Regions from separate parts of the Azospira sp. MPR-E4 genome, predicted to be linked through region 1. Evidence: predicted binding sites of a transcription regulator. Region 1 holds the regulator's gene; each other region holds the start of a gene.

Region 1 (3,830 bases):
GTGTTGTCGCAGGCGCCCAGGGCCTCGCGGAAGGCCCGGTCGGAGAAACGCTGGGCCAGCTCGGAAAGAATCTGCAGATGCTGCTCGGTGGCCTGTTCCGGCACCAGCAGCACGAACATCAGGCCGACGGGCTTGCCATCGGGGGAATCGAAAGGCACCGGGGCGGACAGGCGCATGAAGGCGCCGGCGGCTTCCTTGAGCCCCTTGATGCGGCCGTGGGGAATGGCAACCCCCTGGCCCAGGCCGGTGGAACCGAGTTTTTCCCGGGCGAAGAGGCTGTCGAAAACCGTGGCCCGGGCGATGCCCAGGTTGTTCTCGAACAGCAGTCCGGCCTGCTCGAATGCCCGCTTCTTGCTGCTGGCTTCGAGGTCCAGCAGGATGTGGGCGGGAGGGAGGAGTTTGGCGATCAGATCCATGGGGCGGGAACCTTCCCCGAACAGCGGGATGGCGGCGGCAGGGCCGGTTGGAGACTGGGATTCAGGCAGGATACCTGGCGAAAAGTGGCGGGATCATAACGGAAAACGACCCCGCCGCCTATGCCTTTCATCCCAGTCCCGGAGAGGGAATCAGATCACTCTTCGATGTGATTCTTGATGGTGTCGCGGTGGTGATCCTGGGCCTTCTGCTTGTACTTCTGCACCTGGCGGTCCAGCTTGTCGATCAGGGTGTCCACGGCGGCATACAGGTCGGCATCCTCGGCATCCACGTGGATGTCCTTGCCGGGCACGCGCACGGTGACTTCAGCCTTCTGCTTCAGCTTTTCCACGGTGAGGATGACGTTGACGTCGATGACGCTGTCGAAGTGACGCGTAACCCGCTCCAGCTTGGCAGTGACGTAGTCGCGGATCGCCGGGGTGACTTCCAGGTGATGTCCGGTGATGTGCAGGTTCATGGCTCGCTCCTTTTTTAGATGGACTTGCGTAGGTTGGCCGGCGAAATGTTGAGCGCTTCTCTGTATTTTGCAATGGTTCGACGCGCCACAACAATGCCTTGTTGGCCAAGAATTTCGGATATTTGACTGTCCGAAAGGGGTTTTTTGGGGTCTTCGGCCGCCACCAGCTGCTTGATCAGGGCCCGGATGGCGGTGGCCGAACAGGCGCCCCCCGTATCCGTGGCCACGTGGCTGCCGAAGAAATACTTGAGTTCGAAAATGCCCCGGGGGGTGGCCATGTACTTCTGGGTGGTCACCCGGGAAACGGTGGATTCGTGCAGGCCCAGGGTTTCGGCGATTTCCCGCAGTACCAGGGGACGCATGGCCACCTCGCCGTGTTCGAAGAACTGGCGCTGGCGGTCCAGGATGGCCTGGGACACGCGCAGGATGGTGTCGAAACGCTGCTGCACGTTCTTGATCAGCCAGCGGGCCTCCTGCAGCTGGCCGGAGAGGCTGGAGCCGCGCTGCTTGGAGAGGATCTCGGCGTAGAGCCGGTTGATGCGCAGGCGCGGGTAGGCGTCCGGATTGATGCTGGCGGTCCACTGGTTGCGCACCTTCTTCACCACCACGTCCGGGGTGATGTAGCGGGCATCCAGGGGCGCGTACTGGGCGCCGGGCCGGGGGTTGAGGCTCTTCACCAGGTTGGTGACGGCGCGCAGGCGCTCGTCGTCGCAGCCCAGCAGCTTCTTCAGCTTGGTGAAGTCCCGGCCGGCCAGCAGTTCCAGATGATGGCGCACCAGCTTCAGGGCCTGGTCCCGCACCTCGTCGGCCGGCAGGGCTTCCAGCTGCAGGGCCAGGCATTCGCCCGGAGTGCGGGCGCCGACACCGGTCGGGTCCAGGTGCTGCAGGTGGCGCAGGGCGATCTGCAGGTCGTCCAGGTCGATTTCCAGCTCTTCCGGCAGGGCTTCCTGCAGCTCCTCCAGGGGCTGGGTCAGGTAGCCGTCCTCGTCCAGAGCCTCGATCAGGAAGCTGACCAGCTGCCGGTCCCGCTCGGAGAGCTGCATCAGGCCCAGCTGCCAGTTGAGGTGGTCGCGCAGGGAGGTGTTGGCGGCCTGCACTTCCTGGAAGTCGGAATCCTCGTCCTCGTCGCGGGAGGCGGAAGGGTAGCTGCCTTCGGCAAACCAGTCCTCGCCCTCGCCCAGGCTGTCCCGGCTGTCGTCCCGGACTTCTTCGGGGCCGTGACTGTCGGCGCCTTCACCGGATTCGCCGCTATCGCCTTCCCGCGGGCCTTCGGCAGCGGCCTCGGCCGTACTGCCGGCGTATTCGCCTTCGCTCCCGCTGTAGGAGGGCTCGTAGTTCTCGTCCTCGCGCTCCAGCAGGGGGTTTTCCAGCAGATACTTCTCCAACTCCTGCTCCAGCTCGAGCGTCGACAGCTGCAGCAGCCGGATGGACTGCTGCAGCTGTGGCGTCAGGGCCAGGTGCTGCGAGAGTTTGAGTTGGAGGGTTGGTTTCATGGACCCGGGGCCGAAGGGGCCGGCGGCAATGAGCGGGTTGAGGGAAAGACTCGGAGACTGGGCTCGTCAGAGACGGAAGCTCTCGCCCAGATATACTTTTCGGACGTCTTCATTATAAACGATCTCATCCGGGCGGCCAGACGCCAGCACCCGGCCCTCATTGATGATGTAGGCCCGGTCGCAGATGCCCAGGGTCTCACGCACGTTGTGGTCGGTGATGAGCACGCCGATGCTGCGGTCCTTGAGGAAACGGATGATCTTCTGGATTTCCAGCACGGCGATGGGGTCCACGCCGGCGAAGGGCTCATCCAGCAGGATGAAACGGGGAGAGGTGGCCAGGGCCCGGGCGATTTCCACCCGGCGGCGCTCGCCACCGGACAGGGCGGCGGCATTGGAAGCGCGAATGTGGCCGATGTGCAGCTCTTCCAGCAGTTCCTCCAGGCGCAGGTCGATCTCGTGCTTGGGCAGCTTCTGCAGTTCCAGCACGGCGCGGATGTTCTCCTCCACGTTGAGCTTGCGGAAGACGGAAGCCTCCTGGGGCAGGTAGGAAATGCCCAGATGGGCCCGCTTGTGGATGGGGAAGTGGGTCACTTCCTGATTCTGCAGCTGGATGGAGCCGCCGTCGGAGGGCACCAGGCCGACGATCATGTAGAAACAGGTGGTCTTGCCGGCACCGTTGGGGCCCAGCAGGCCCACCACCTCACCGCTGCCCACCTCGAAGGACACGTCATGCACCACGGTGCGGGACTTGTAGCGCTTTTTCAGGTTGTTGGCGGAAAGCTTGGCGATGAGGTCGGGGTTCTGCTCGGACATGGGCTATCGGATTCTATGAATGCGGGGGCGTAAAGGCATTGTGCCAGAGGTGTCGCCCGGGGGTTCTACCAGTCGCTGCCGGACTCGTCGTCCCAGCCGCCCTGCAGCACCTGGCGGACGGTGGCGGCGGCAAAGCCGCGGCTGAGGAGGAAGCGGGTCTGTTTGGCCCGCTCGGCCAGATCGGCGGGCAGGGCGGCGAATTTCTTCTGCCACACCTGGCGCGCCCGTTCCAGCTCGCTGCCGCCCTGGGCCAGGGCCGCGGCGACGGTTTCCTCGGCCACGCCCTTCTGCCGCAGCTCCTGGGCCAGCCGGGCATCGCCGTAGCGGCGGGCGCGGATGGCGACCCTTTCACTGGCATAGCGGGCATCGGAAAGCTGGCGGCGGGCCGCCAGGTCGTCCAGCAGGGTCTCCAGCTCAGCCTCGGATTCTGCGTGGGGCGCCAGCTTGCGGGCCAGTTCGGCCCGGCTGTACTCCCGCCGCGCCAGCAGCCCCAGGGCCCGCTGGCGCAGGCTCGGGGTCATTCCCCGGCAGCGGCCGCCGGGGCGGGATTGGCCACGCCCAGGGCTTCCCGGATCTTGCCTTCAATTTCCTGGGCAATGGCCGGGTTGGCCTTGAGGAATTCCCGGGAGTTG
Region 2 (3,830 bases), on a different contig from region 1:
TTGGCCGCCTTGAACACCAGCAGGCCGATGGGCAGCCAGGCCAGGGGCGAGACGGGCCGCAGCAGGCTGATGATGGGCGACATCATGCGGTTGAGGAAATCGAAGCGCCCCAGCAGGAAGCCGGCGGGAATGCCGATGAGGGCGGCCATGCCGAAGCCGATGCCGACCCGCTGCAGGGAGTTGAGGATGTTCCAGCCGATACCCATGTCGTTGGGCCCGTTCTGGTAGAAGGGATCGGCAAAGAGCTGCACCGCCGAGGCCCAGGTCTTGGCCGGGCCAGGCAGCTGGGGGCTGGTCATGGAGACCAGGTACCAGAGGCCGACGAAGACGGCCAGGCCGATCAGGGGCGGCAGCACCACCTTGAGCAGGCCCACCAGGGTCTCGTTGCTGCGCCGGCCGGCGGCAGCCCGGGCCGGCTCCTGCGCCGATGGCGGCACCGGGGCCGCCGTCACGGAGGCGGCCGGGCCGCTCCCCACACTGCTGTCATTCATGGCCATGGCGGCTGCTCCCTGGTCTGTTGCATCGTTCGTCGGGCTGGCCGCCAGCGCGGTGTTGCCCTGAATCAAAGTCATCGTCGTCATGATCATTCCCCCATGCACGGATGGAGGCGGCCCCCGGCCCCGCCGGGACGGCCGCCGGTTGCTCTTAGGCGCGCACCTTGAAACTGGCGGCGTATTTCTTCGGGTCCTTGCCGTCCCACACCACGCCGTCGATCAGCTTGGAGGAACGCAGGTCGCTCTTGGGCACGGCCACCCCGGCCTTCTCCGCCGCCTGGCGGTACAGGGCCACCTGGTTGATGGCCTTGGCCACGCCCAGGTAGTCCGGATCGTCCTTGAGCAGGCCCCAGCGGCGGTGCTGGGTGAGGAACCACATGCCGTCGGAGAGGTAGGGGAAATTCACTTGGCCGTCGTTGAAGAACTTCATGTGGTTCTTGTCGTCCCAGGTCTTGCCGATGCCGTTGCTGTAGCGGCCCAGCATGCGGTCCAGGATCACATCCACATCCGTATTGACGTAGGCCTTGGCGGCGATGGTCTCGGCCGTCTCCCGGCGATTGGCCAGGGAGGCGTCGATCCAGCGGGATGCCTCCAGGATGGCGGCGGTGACGGCCACGGCGGTCTTCGGGTGCTTGGCCGCCCAGTCGGCGGTGGTGCCCAGCACCTTTTCCGGATGGTCGGTCCAGATGTCCTGGGTGGTGGCGGCGGTGAAGCCCACCTTGTCGATGATGGCCCGGGCGTTCCAGGGCTCGCCGACACAGTAGCCGTCCATATTGCCCACCCGCATGTTGGCCACCATCTGGGGGGGCGGCACGGTGATGGTCTTGACGTCCTTCATGGGGTTGATGTCGTGGGCCGCCAGCCAGTAGTAGAGCCACATGGCGTGGGTGCCCGTGGGGAAGGTCTGGGCGAAGGTGAATTCCCGCTTCTCGCTGCTGATCAGCTTCTTCAGGGCGGCGCCGTCGGTGACGCCCTTGTCCTTCAGCTGGCTGGAGAGGGTGATGCCCTGGCCGTTGTTGTTGAGGGTCATGAGGCTGGCCATGTCCTTCTTCGGCCCGCCGATGCCCAGGTGCACGCCGTAGATGAGGCCGTACAGCACGTGGGCCGCATCCAGTTCCCCATTCACCAGCTTGTCGCGCACGGCGGCCCAGGAGGCCTCCTTGGTGGGCACGATCTTGATGCCGTACTTCTTGTCGAAGCCCTTGGCCGCGGCCATGACCACGGAGGCGCAGTCGGTCAGGGGGATGAAGCCGATCTTCACCTCGGTCTTTTCCGGTGCGTCGGAACCGGCGGCAAAGGCGGCGGCACGCAGACCGGGAGTCAGGCCCATGAGCGCTGCTCCCAGGCCCAGGAGGCCGGCGGATTTGACGAACTCGCGGCGTTCCGCCGCCACGGCATCGGGTGCCTCGAATTGCTTTTGCTTGGACATTCCATGCTCCTTGACCTCAGAAAAAAGAAAAGGCGTCACACCCGCGTGAGAGGAGAGAGAACACGCGGATGGACGCCTTTGTCCGTTTGCCGGTCAGGGCTTCACTGCGCTGCCCGGCGTTGCTCGAACCGCCATTGGTCCGACTTACGACCTAGTTCAGCAACCACCGTGCCAGGCAGCAAAAATATCTGGAATTCACCTTTACTTCATATAGATAGCCACATTCCCACCGCCCCGAAAAAATCCATCCGCGGCACCGGAGCGCACTGCTGCGGTGCGCCATGGCGTGACCGCCGCACAAGAAGGGGGAACCCGGGCCGGCGGTTGCAGCGACAGCGGCGGAAGGACAGCGGAATGGGGAGCGACCGCGGGAGAGGAAAGGGGAACGGCGAAAGCGCCGACCCCATCTATGACCAAACGCCTAAAGACACTGGCATCCGATGTTCTTATGATTATCGGGTTGTTGATGGCATGCAATACAAAACAATGCTCCCGCACGTATCGGGAGCGGGAGGGAAACATGGATATCCAGCAACAGCCCATGGAAGCCCCGCGTCTACTGTCGGGCTGGATGATGGGCAGTGCAGGCACGCAGGAAAACCACGACATCCTTTGGGACGACGTGGAGCATCTACCCTCCGCCGCCGTCAGTTTTCTCCTCATCGCCCTGCCCCTCTCCCTGCTGCTGCCGGTGATGGCCAACTTCGCCGGCAACGCCTACGGCAACCGCATCATCGCCGGCTTCATTGCCCCCAGCTGGGAACGCCTGCTGCTCATCCTGGCCTGGGAACTGCTGATGGTGCCACTGCTGGCGGGCGTCGCCCACCTGGCCGGGCGCTTCTTCCAGGTGCCGGTGAACCGGCGCCAGGCCTTCCTGGTGGTGACCCTCAGCACCATTCCCCTGTGGCTGGCCTCCCTGGCCCTGGCCGTGCCTAGCCTGATTTTCATCCTCATCACCGGCATGGTCGCCCTGGCCCTTTCCAGCTACGCCATGTACCGCTGCATCCGCCGCCTGCTGGCGGTGGAGGACGACTGCCTGGCCACCCTCTTCTGCGGCGTCATCATGGTCTGCGCCCTGCCGGCGTGGACCGTCATCCTGGCCCTGGTCCTGATCCACTAGACCAGGGCGCCATCGCCCCCGCCGGGGCCACGCCCCGGCACAACCTCAGCCGACGGCGAAGGCCGGGTACTCCTGGGCCTTCTCGAACAACTCCCGTTCCTCGAAACGCACGTGGTCGCTCAGGGCTGTGGCGAAGGCTTCCAGGGCGCCCCGGTCGCCCCGGCCGATGCGCTCGGCCAGGCCCCGCAGCTGGGCGTGCTCGGCCAGGGTGCGGGCCACCAGCAGGTGCTCGCCGGCGGCTTCCAGCCAGGGCAGCAATTCCTCTTCCTCGCGCTGGAAGTGGGGTTCCAGCTCGGCGGCGAAGAGGCTCGACATCTGGCCCGCCAGGGCGTTCATGGCCCCCTGGTCGGCCGCCAGCACGGCCTTGCGGCAATCCAGGGACAGCTTGAGGGCGGTGTGGTGTTCGCGGGACAACTGCAACAGGGCGGGATGGCGTTTCATGGCGGACTCCCGGAAAGGGTGATGGGAGACAGTATGGCGCCGGACGGGGAACCGGGGCCAGGATGCAAATCAAACCCGGCATCACCCGGGTCAAAGCCAGGGGTGGGCCGGCGGCCCGGCCTTCAGAGCAGGACCTTGGCCATCTCGATGACGTCCTGGGAGACCCGGGAGATGCTCTGGCCCCGGTCCATGGCCAGGCGGCGCAGGGCGTGGTAGGCCTCTTCCTCTTCCATCTTGCGGGTCTTCATGAGCAGGCCCTTGGCCCGTTCGATGATCTTGCGGTCGGACAGCTTCTGCGTGGTTTCCGCCAGCTCCCGGCGCAGGGCCAGGGTTTCCTCGAAGCGGG
Region 3 (3,830 bases), on a different contig from region 1:
TCCAGGTCCTGGGCAGAGGTCATGGTGTTGTTCATGGTGGTGCTGGTTTCTTCCACTGTCTGGGCAATGGCTTCGACGCGCTGGGCGATGGAGGTGCTGGCGGCGCTCTGTTCGCGGATGGCATTGGCCACTTCCTGGATGTGCTCCAGGGTGCGCAGGGCGCCGGCCTCGATATTGGCCAGGGATTCCGCCGCCGCCTGGGCCAGGCTGACCCCCTGTTCCACCTGGGGCAGGGCGTCGTCCATGGACTGCACCGCATTGTTGGTCTCGCTCTGGATGCTGGCGATCATCTGCTCGATTTCGATGGTGGCGGAGGACGTCCGCTCCGCCAGCTTGCGCACCTCGTCGGCCACCACGGCGAAACCGCGGCCCGCCTCGCCGGCCCGGGCCGCCTCGATGGCGGCGTTGAGGGCCAGCAGATTGGTTTGCCCGGCGATGTCCTTGATCACGCCGGCAATGGAGGAAATCTGGTTGGCCTGCTGATCCAGGGTGCGGATGCGGGTGGAGCCTTCGGATACCGTGGCGGCGATGCGCTGCATGGCCTCGGCGGCCTGCTCTGCCCGTTCCCGGCCCTGTTTGGAGAGATCCACGGCTTTGTGGGAATCCCCCTGGGTCTCCTCGGCGCTGTCGGAAATGTGGCTGGAACTGACCGTCAGCTGTTCAATGGCGGCGGCCATGGAGGAGGTGGCATCGGCCTGGGCACCGGTGGTGTCGGCCAGCTGGCTGGAGGCGGAGCTGATCGCCTGGGAGTTGCTGGCCAGGGTTTCCGCGTCCTGGCGGATTTCGGTGAGCATCTGGCGCAGGGAGAGCACCATCTGGCTCAGGGCATGGAGCAGGCTGCCGGGCTGGGTCTGGCCGATGGCCGCATGCAGGTTGCCGCCGGCCACCTGCTGCATGATGGCCGTGGCGGCGGCAGGTTCGCCGCCGATCTGCTTGAGCACGCTGCGGGTCACCAGGTAGCAGATGCTGCCGATCAGGGCCAGCACCACCAGGGCCAGCAGGCCCTGGTAGATCAGGGTTTGCTGGAACTCCCGGTCCACTTCGTCGATATAGACGCCGGTGCCGATGATCCAGTCCCAGGCCGGGAATTTCTGGGCGTAGAGCACCTTGGGATACATGGTGGGATCGCCCGCCTTCTTGACGAACTGGGTGTCCATGTAGGTGGTGGCCTGGTTCTGCAGCAGGCTTGCCAGTTCCCGGATGATCAGCTTGCCGCTGCCGTCCTTCACCTGGTCGCCCATGGGCTTGCCTTCCCATTCCGGCTTCAGGGCATGCATGACGCTGATGCCGTCGGGGGTCCAGATGTAGAAATAGTCGCTCTTGCCGTCGGGGCCGTTGAAACGGATCTGCCGCACGGCCGCCTTGGCGTGGGCCTGGGCCTCGTCGCGGCTGAGGTTGCCGGCGGCTTCCTGGCTTTGATAGTAGGCGACCACGTTGTAGGCGCCCTGGGTGATGGCGCGAATCTGGCCTTTTCTCTCATCCAGCATGAGGGAGCGGGTATTGAAGGCGGCGATGGCCGCCAGTGCCAGGACCCCCAGGAGCGCCACCAGCACCACCGCCAGGAGTCGGGTACGCAGGGAAAGTTGATCAAGCATGGGATTGTCCAAACTATATGAAACATGAAGTGCGCATTATATTTCCGTCACCAGCCATGCCGTGAAGGAAATCACACTTTTCTGCTTCAAATTGGTGCGCCCGCTTCTGCCCATGGTGCATGGTGGCACCGTTTTCTGGCGCCGCTTCCGCCAATTCCCCGGAAGTCCTTTAAGGATCAAGCGATTATGATCCTGGCACAACCCCTGCTATTTGATTGTCGCCCTTCCTCATGGCGCGACCATCATGAACAAGCCCAGCTTCTTCGACGAAATGAACGGTGCCGACGGCGCCGTCCGCTCCCACTACCAGACCTACCGGCGCTGGCTTTCCGAAACCCCTGACGAACGCATCGCCCGCAAGCGGGCCGAGGCCGACATCGCCTTCCGCCGCGTCGGCATCACCTTCGCCGTCTATGGCGAGGAGGCCGGCACCGAGCGGCTGATCCCCTTCGACATCATTCCCCGGGTCATCCCGGCAGATGAGTGGAAGGCCCTCAAGGCCGGCCTCAAGCAGCGGGTCAAGGCCCTCAACCTGTTCCTCCACGACATCTACCACGACCAGGAAATCCTCAAGGCCGGGCGCATTCCCCGGGAGCAGGTGGAGGGCAACGCCCAGTTCCGTCCCATCATGCGCGGGGTGGACGTGCCGGCCGGCATCTATGCCCACATCGCCGGCGTGGACCTGGTGCGGGCCGGGGCCGGCGAGTTCTACGTGCTGGAAGACAACCTGCGGGTGCCCTCCGGCGTCTCCTACATGCTGGAAGACCGCAAGATGATGATGCGGCTCTTCCCCGAGCTGTTCTCCAAGCACAAGGTGGCCCCGGTGGAACACTACCCGGACCTGCTGCTGGAGACCCTGCGGGCCTCCGCTCCCAACGGAGTCTCCGATCCCACCGTGGTGGTGCTGACCCCGGGGGCCTACAACAGCGCCTACTTCGAGCACACCTTCCTGGCCCAGCAGATGGGGGTGGAACTGGTGGAAGGGCGGGACCTTTTCGTCGATAACGACACGGTCTACATGCGCACCACCCAGGGCCCCCAGCGGGTGGATGTGATCTACCGCCGCATCGACGACGACTTCATCGATCCCCAGGTCTTCCGCGCCGACTCCATGCTCGGCGTTCCCGGCATCCTGCAGGCCTACCGGGCCGGCAAGGTGACCCTGGCCAATGCGGTGGGCACCGGGGTGGCCGACGACAAGTCCATCTACCCCTATGTGCCGGAGATGGTGCGCTTTTACCTGGGGGAAGAGCCCATCCTCAACAACGTGCCCACCTACATGTGCCGCAAGCCCGACGACCTGGCCTACACCCTGGCCCACCTGCCGGAACTGGTGGTGAAGGAAGTCCATGGCGCCGGCGGCTACGGCATGCTGGTGGGGCCGGCCTCCACCCAGGCCGAGATCGAGGACTTCCGCCGGCGTCTTGTCGCCAACCCGGAAAAGTACATCGCCCAGCCCACCCTGGCCCTGTCCACCTGCCCCACCTTCGTCGAATCGGGCGTGGCGCCGCGCCATATCGACCTGCGCCCCTTCGTCCTCTCCGGCAAGGAAGTGACCATGGTCCCCGGCGGCCTCACCCGGGTGGCCCTGCAGGAAGGCTCCCTGGTGGTGAACTCCTCCCAGGGCGGCGGCACCAAGGACACCTGGGTGCTGGAATGAGAAACCTTGCCACAGAGGGCACAGAGAACACAGAGGGCAAGACCGTGGCTGCGGCCGGCGTGCTGCCGCAAAACGTGCGGACCCGGAACGCTTCTGGTTTTTCTCTGTGATCTCTGTGTCCTCTGTGGCTAAAAAAGACTAGGAAACCATCATGCTCAGCCGAACCGCCGATCACCTCTACTGGATGGCCCGCTACATCGAGCGGGCCGAGAACCTGGCCCGCCTGCTGGACGTCACCTACCAGATGTCCCTGGTGCCCCAGTCGCCGGAAGCGGCGAACCAGAACTGGAACGCCATCATCGTCCTCAACAGCCTGGAAGAGCCCTTCGCCAAGGCCTACGGCGAGCCCAGCGCGGAAAACGTGCTGCGCTTCATGGTGCGGGACGAAAGCAACTTCTCCTCCATCTACAGCTGCCTGCGGGCGGCCCGGGAAAACGCCCACGCCGTGCGCGGCACCCTCACCACGGAAATGTGGGAGACCATCAACGCCGCCTGGATCGACCTGCGGGCCCAGAGCTTCGAGCAGATCATGGCCGGCGGCATCACCGAGTTCTTCGAATGGGTCAAGCTGCGCT
Region 4 (3,830 bases), on a different contig from region 1:
CCTGCTGCCACACCGGGTTGTAGAGGGCCTTGTCGATCTCATCCACCAGATTGACGATGCCGTCGTAGCCGGCCAGGGCGTGGTGCCGTTCCTGGTTGATCTCCACCCAGGGGGTCTTGGCCTTCAGCGCCACGAACTGGGAGCGGCCGCCGGAGAGCATCACGTCGGCCTGGGAGTCCCTGAGCATCCGGTACATCTCCCGGGGCGGCAGCTCGTCGAACATGTGGGCGTCGGTGCCCATGATTTCCTTCACCTTCTCCCGGTCGTTGGCGGTGGTCTTGCGCATGGAGGTGCCGACGATTTCCATGCCCACTTCCTGCAGGGCCGAGACCACGGACCAGGACTTCACCCCGCCGGTGAACAGCAGCACCCGCTTGCCCTTCAGGCGCGCCTTGTAGGGCTCCAGGCGGGCCCAGGCCTTGGCTTCTTCCCGGGCGATGAGGGCCTCGGCCCGTTCCTCCAGGTCTGCCGGGCCGCCCTGGCGTACCAGCAGGGCGCTGATCTTCCTCAGGGCGTCGGACATGTCGGAGACGCCGTAGAAGCTGCCCTCGAAGAAGGGAATGCCGTAGCGCTCCTCCATCTTGCGGGCCACGTTGATGAGGGCCTGGGAGCACAGCATGATGGCCGCCCTCGCCTTGTGGGCCGTGGCGATGTCGTTGTAACGGCCGTCGCCGGAGATGGTGGCGAGGATGCGGATGCCCAGCTCATCGAAGAGGGGCTTCACCTGCCACAACTCCCCCACCACGTTGTATTCGCCGATCAGGTTGATGTCGCAGCGGGTGGTGTAGTCGGGCTCCCGGGTGCCGATGACGTAGTCCAGCAGGGCCTCGCCGCCCAGCTTGTTGCCCAGGTTCTTGCTGCCGACGAAGCCGGGGGCATTCACCGGGATCACCGGCTTGCCGAACTTGGCGGTGGCGGCCTTGCACACCGCCTCGATGTCGTCGCCGATCATGGCCGGCAGGCAGGTCTGGTACACGAAGACGGCGGGCGGGTCGTACTTGTCGATGATTTCCTTGATGGCCCGGTAGAGCTTCTTCTCGCCGCCGTACACCACGTCCATCTCGTTCATGTCGGTGGTGAAGCCGGTGCGGTAGATATGGGAGCCGGAGGAGAGGGTATGGCGCGAATCCCAGGAATTGCCTTCGCAGGCGATGGGGCCGTGTACCAGATGGGCCACGTCCACGATGGGCTGCAGGGCGATCTTGGCCCCGTCGAAGGCACAGCCGCCGGCAGCGGCGCCCGGAGTGAGCTGCTTCTTGCAGCCCGCCTTGCGTTCCTTCTCGCCCTTGGCCTGGTTGGTGGCGCAACCCGGTTCTTCCAGGACACTGGCCACCTTCTGTTGCAATGCGCTCATGTCGGCTCTCCTACAATTTTTCTTTTGTGAGCCTTAAGTAGCAGGTTTGGTGCCAGTGCCCGGCACTGCCCCAAAGTGCTTGTTTTTGCTGCCTCGTCAGGGCCGTGGCGGCGTCGTGGGGCGTCTTCCTGTCGGTTTCGCGACAGCCCCGGGGCGCCTCTTGTTGCACTTGGCACCAGCCCGGCCGGACCGGGGGCCAGCCTTTATGCCGGCCCCCGCTCGCGGTATATTTGCCCGCCTATGACTGACATTCGCCCTGCCATCGTCCTGCTTTCCGGCGGCCTGGACTCCGCCACCTGCCTGGCCATCGCCAAGAGCGAAGGCTTCGCCCCCTATTGCCTGTCCTTCGACTACGGCCAGCGCCACAAGGCCGAGCTGCAGGCCGCCGCCCGGGTGGCGGCCGCCCTCGGCGCCAAGGAGCACCGCGTGGTGCGCCTGGACATCGGCCAGTTCGGCGGCTCCGCCCTCACCGACAGTTCCATTGCCGTGCCCGTCGAGGGCGTCCAGGCCGGCGGCATCCCCGTCACCTATGTGCCGGCCCGCAACACCGTCATGCTCTCCTTCGCCCTGGCCTGGGCCGAAGTGCTGGGGGCCAAGGACATATTCGTCGGCGTGAATGCCGTGGATTATTCCGGCTACCCGGACTGCCGCCCCGAGTTCATCGCCGCCTTCGAACGCATGGCCAATCTGGCCACCAAGGCCGGGGTGGAAGGGGCCGAGCTGCATGTGCATGCGCCCCTGATCGACCTCACCAAGGCCCAGATCGTCCAGCGCGGCACCGCCCTCGGTGTCGATTACGGCATCACCGTCTCCTGCTACCAGGCCGACGACGAGGGCCGGGCCTGCGGCGTCTGCGATTCCTGCCGCCTGCGGGCCGAAGGCTTCCGCGCCGCCGGCTTGGCCGATCCCACGCCCTACCGTAGCGCCTGATGGACAGCCTGCCCGATCTGTCGCCCCTGCTGTGGCTGGCCGCCGGCCTCGGCGGCCTCTTCGGCGCCGTCGCCCAGCGCACCTGCTTCTGCACCATGGGCGCGGTGTCCGACATAGTGAACATGGGGGACTGGAACCGCATGGGCATGTGGCTGCTGGCCATGGGCACGGCGGTGCTGGGTACGGCCGGCCTGCAGCTGGCGGGCCTCATCGACGTGGCCAATTCCATCTACACCGCCCCCCGCCTGCTGTGGGCTTCCCACCTGGCGGGTGGCCTGCTGTTTGGCATCGGCATGGTGCTGGCCTCGGGCTGCGGTGCCAAGACCCTGGTGCGCCTGGGGGGCGGCAATCTCAAATCCCTGGTGGTGTTCCTGGTCATGGGCCTCACCGCCCTGGCCACCCTCAAGGGCCTGCCGGCTCTGCTGCGGGTCGGCCTGCTGGATGTCCTGGCCGTGGATCTGTCCGCCCCGGGTCAGGACCTGCCCCGGCTGTTGCAGTCTCTCCTGGGCCTGCCGCCGGCCACGGTGTCGGCCCTGGTGGCCGGCAGCGTCGGCGGCCTGCTGCTGGCGGCGCCCCTGCTGCGCGCCGACTTCCGCCAGGCCGAGTACATCCTCGGCGGTCTGGCCATCGGCGCCGCCGTGGTGGGCGGCTGGTTCCTCAGCGGCCATCTGGCCTTCGTCACCGAACATCCCGACACCCTGCAGCCGGCTTTCCTTGGCACCAACAGCGGCCGCATGGAGTCCCTCACCTTCGTCGCCCCGCCGGCCTACGCCCTGGAACTGTTCGCCACCTGGAGCGACGCCAGCCGCAAGCTGACCCTGGGCATCGCCACGGTGCTCGGCGTCGTCGCCGGTTCCGCCCTGGTGGCCCTGTCCCGCCGCAGCTTCCGCTGGGAAGGCTTCCGCGATGCGGAAGACACGGCCAGCCACCTCATCGGCGCCGTCCTCATGGGCTTCGGCGGCGTCACCGCCCTCGGCTGCACCGTGGGTCAGGGCCTCTCCGGCATCTCCACTCTGGCCCTGGGCAGCCTCATCACCACCCTGTCCATCATTGCCGGCGCCTGGCTGGCCCTGCGCCTGCAGTACCGACGCATGCTCAACGAATAGCCCGCCCACCCGCATCAATCCCGGGTTTGACAGGCCCGGGGGTGCCCCCTATAATTCGCGCTCCGTTTTTGCGGGTCGGTAGCTCAGTCGGTAGAGCAGCGGACTTTTAATCCGTTGGTCGCGAGTTCGAATCTCGCCCGACCCACCAAAAATGCGCCACGAAACTAAAGCAAAAAGCCAGCCAATAGGTTGGCTTTTTTGTTTTCTGCCTTGCTTTTTGCCCTACTTCTCTGCCTCAAGCGTAAGAAAATTCTATTTGGCATATTTTGAGGGGCGTCAGTTTCACACCTCCCCACCGTGCCGCATTGAAGCGCCATCCTTGGTTTTGACGGGCGTGCTAGTGCATGTTGTTCTTCTTATCTATTTGTTTTTATGTTTTGTTTTTCGAAATCCCTCTCCTTTGGAAGAAGGTGATATCGGCCGGGATAGGCGATTGGAAC

What was found. The regulator sigma-54, encoded in region 1, starts transcription at its own class of promoters, with help from an activator protein. The targets are predictions, from matches to a motif close to TGGCACGCTTNCTGCTNA.
Region 2: the regulator sigma-54 is predicted to act here: its motif matches at 2,080-2,097, upstream of AC1RTA_RS08705 (CmpA/NrtA family ABC transporter substrate-binding protein).
Region 3: the regulator sigma-54 is predicted to act here: its motif matches at 1,789-1,806, upstream of AC1RTA_RS02805 (circularly permuted type 2 ATP-grasp protein).
Region 4: the regulator sigma-54 is predicted to act here: its motif matches at 1,392-1,409, upstream of nifE (nitrogenase iron-molybdenum cofactor biosynthesis protein NifE).

Annotation. Positions count from the first base shown of each region.
Region 1 covers NZ_JBXAST010000016.1:20,465-24,294, reverse strand. The annotation lists gene ptsN (PTS IIA-like nitrogen regulatory protein PtsN) at 1-416, opposite strand, end outside; gene hpf (ribosome hibernation-promoting factor, HPF/YfiA family) at 572-892, opposite strand; gene AC1RTA_RS07140 (RNA polymerase factor sigma-54) at 907-2,385, opposite strand; gene lptB (LPS export ABC transporter ATP-binding protein) at 2,452-3,198, opposite strand; gene recX (recombination regulator RecX) at 3,264-3,719, opposite strand; gene recA (recombinase RecA) at 3,716-3,830, opposite strand, start outside.
Region 2 covers NZ_JBXAST010000022.1:24,788-28,617, forward strand. The annotation lists gene ntrB (nitrate ABC transporter permease) at 1-497, opposite strand, end outside; gene AC1RTA_RS08705 (CmpA/NrtA family ABC transporter substrate-binding protein) at 646-1,923, opposite strand; gene AC1RTA_RS08710 (Yip1 family protein) at 2,444-3,043, shown strand; gene AC1RTA_RS08715 (hemerythrin domain-containing protein) at 3,089-3,484, opposite strand; gene AC1RTA_RS08720 (ANTAR domain-containing response regulator) at 3,607-3,830, opposite strand, start outside.
Region 3 covers NZ_JBXAST010000005.1:25,833-29,662, forward strand. The annotation lists gene AC1RTA_RS02800 (methyl-accepting chemotaxis protein) at 1-1,595, opposite strand, end outside; gene AC1RTA_RS02805 (circularly permuted type 2 ATP-grasp protein) at 1,840-3,255, shown strand; gene AC1RTA_RS02810 (alpha-E domain-containing protein) at 3,407-3,830, shown strand, end outside.
Region 4 covers NZ_JBXAST010000023.1:24,693-28,522, forward strand. The annotation lists gene nifE (nitrogenase iron-molybdenum cofactor biosynthesis protein NifE) at 1-1,354, opposite strand, end outside; gene queC (7-cyano-7-deazaguanine synthase QueC) at 1,595-2,284, shown strand; gene AC1RTA_RS08990 (YeeE/YedE family protein) at 2,284-3,390, shown strand; tRNA gene AC1RTA_RS08995 (tRNA-Lys) at 3,463-3,538, shown strand.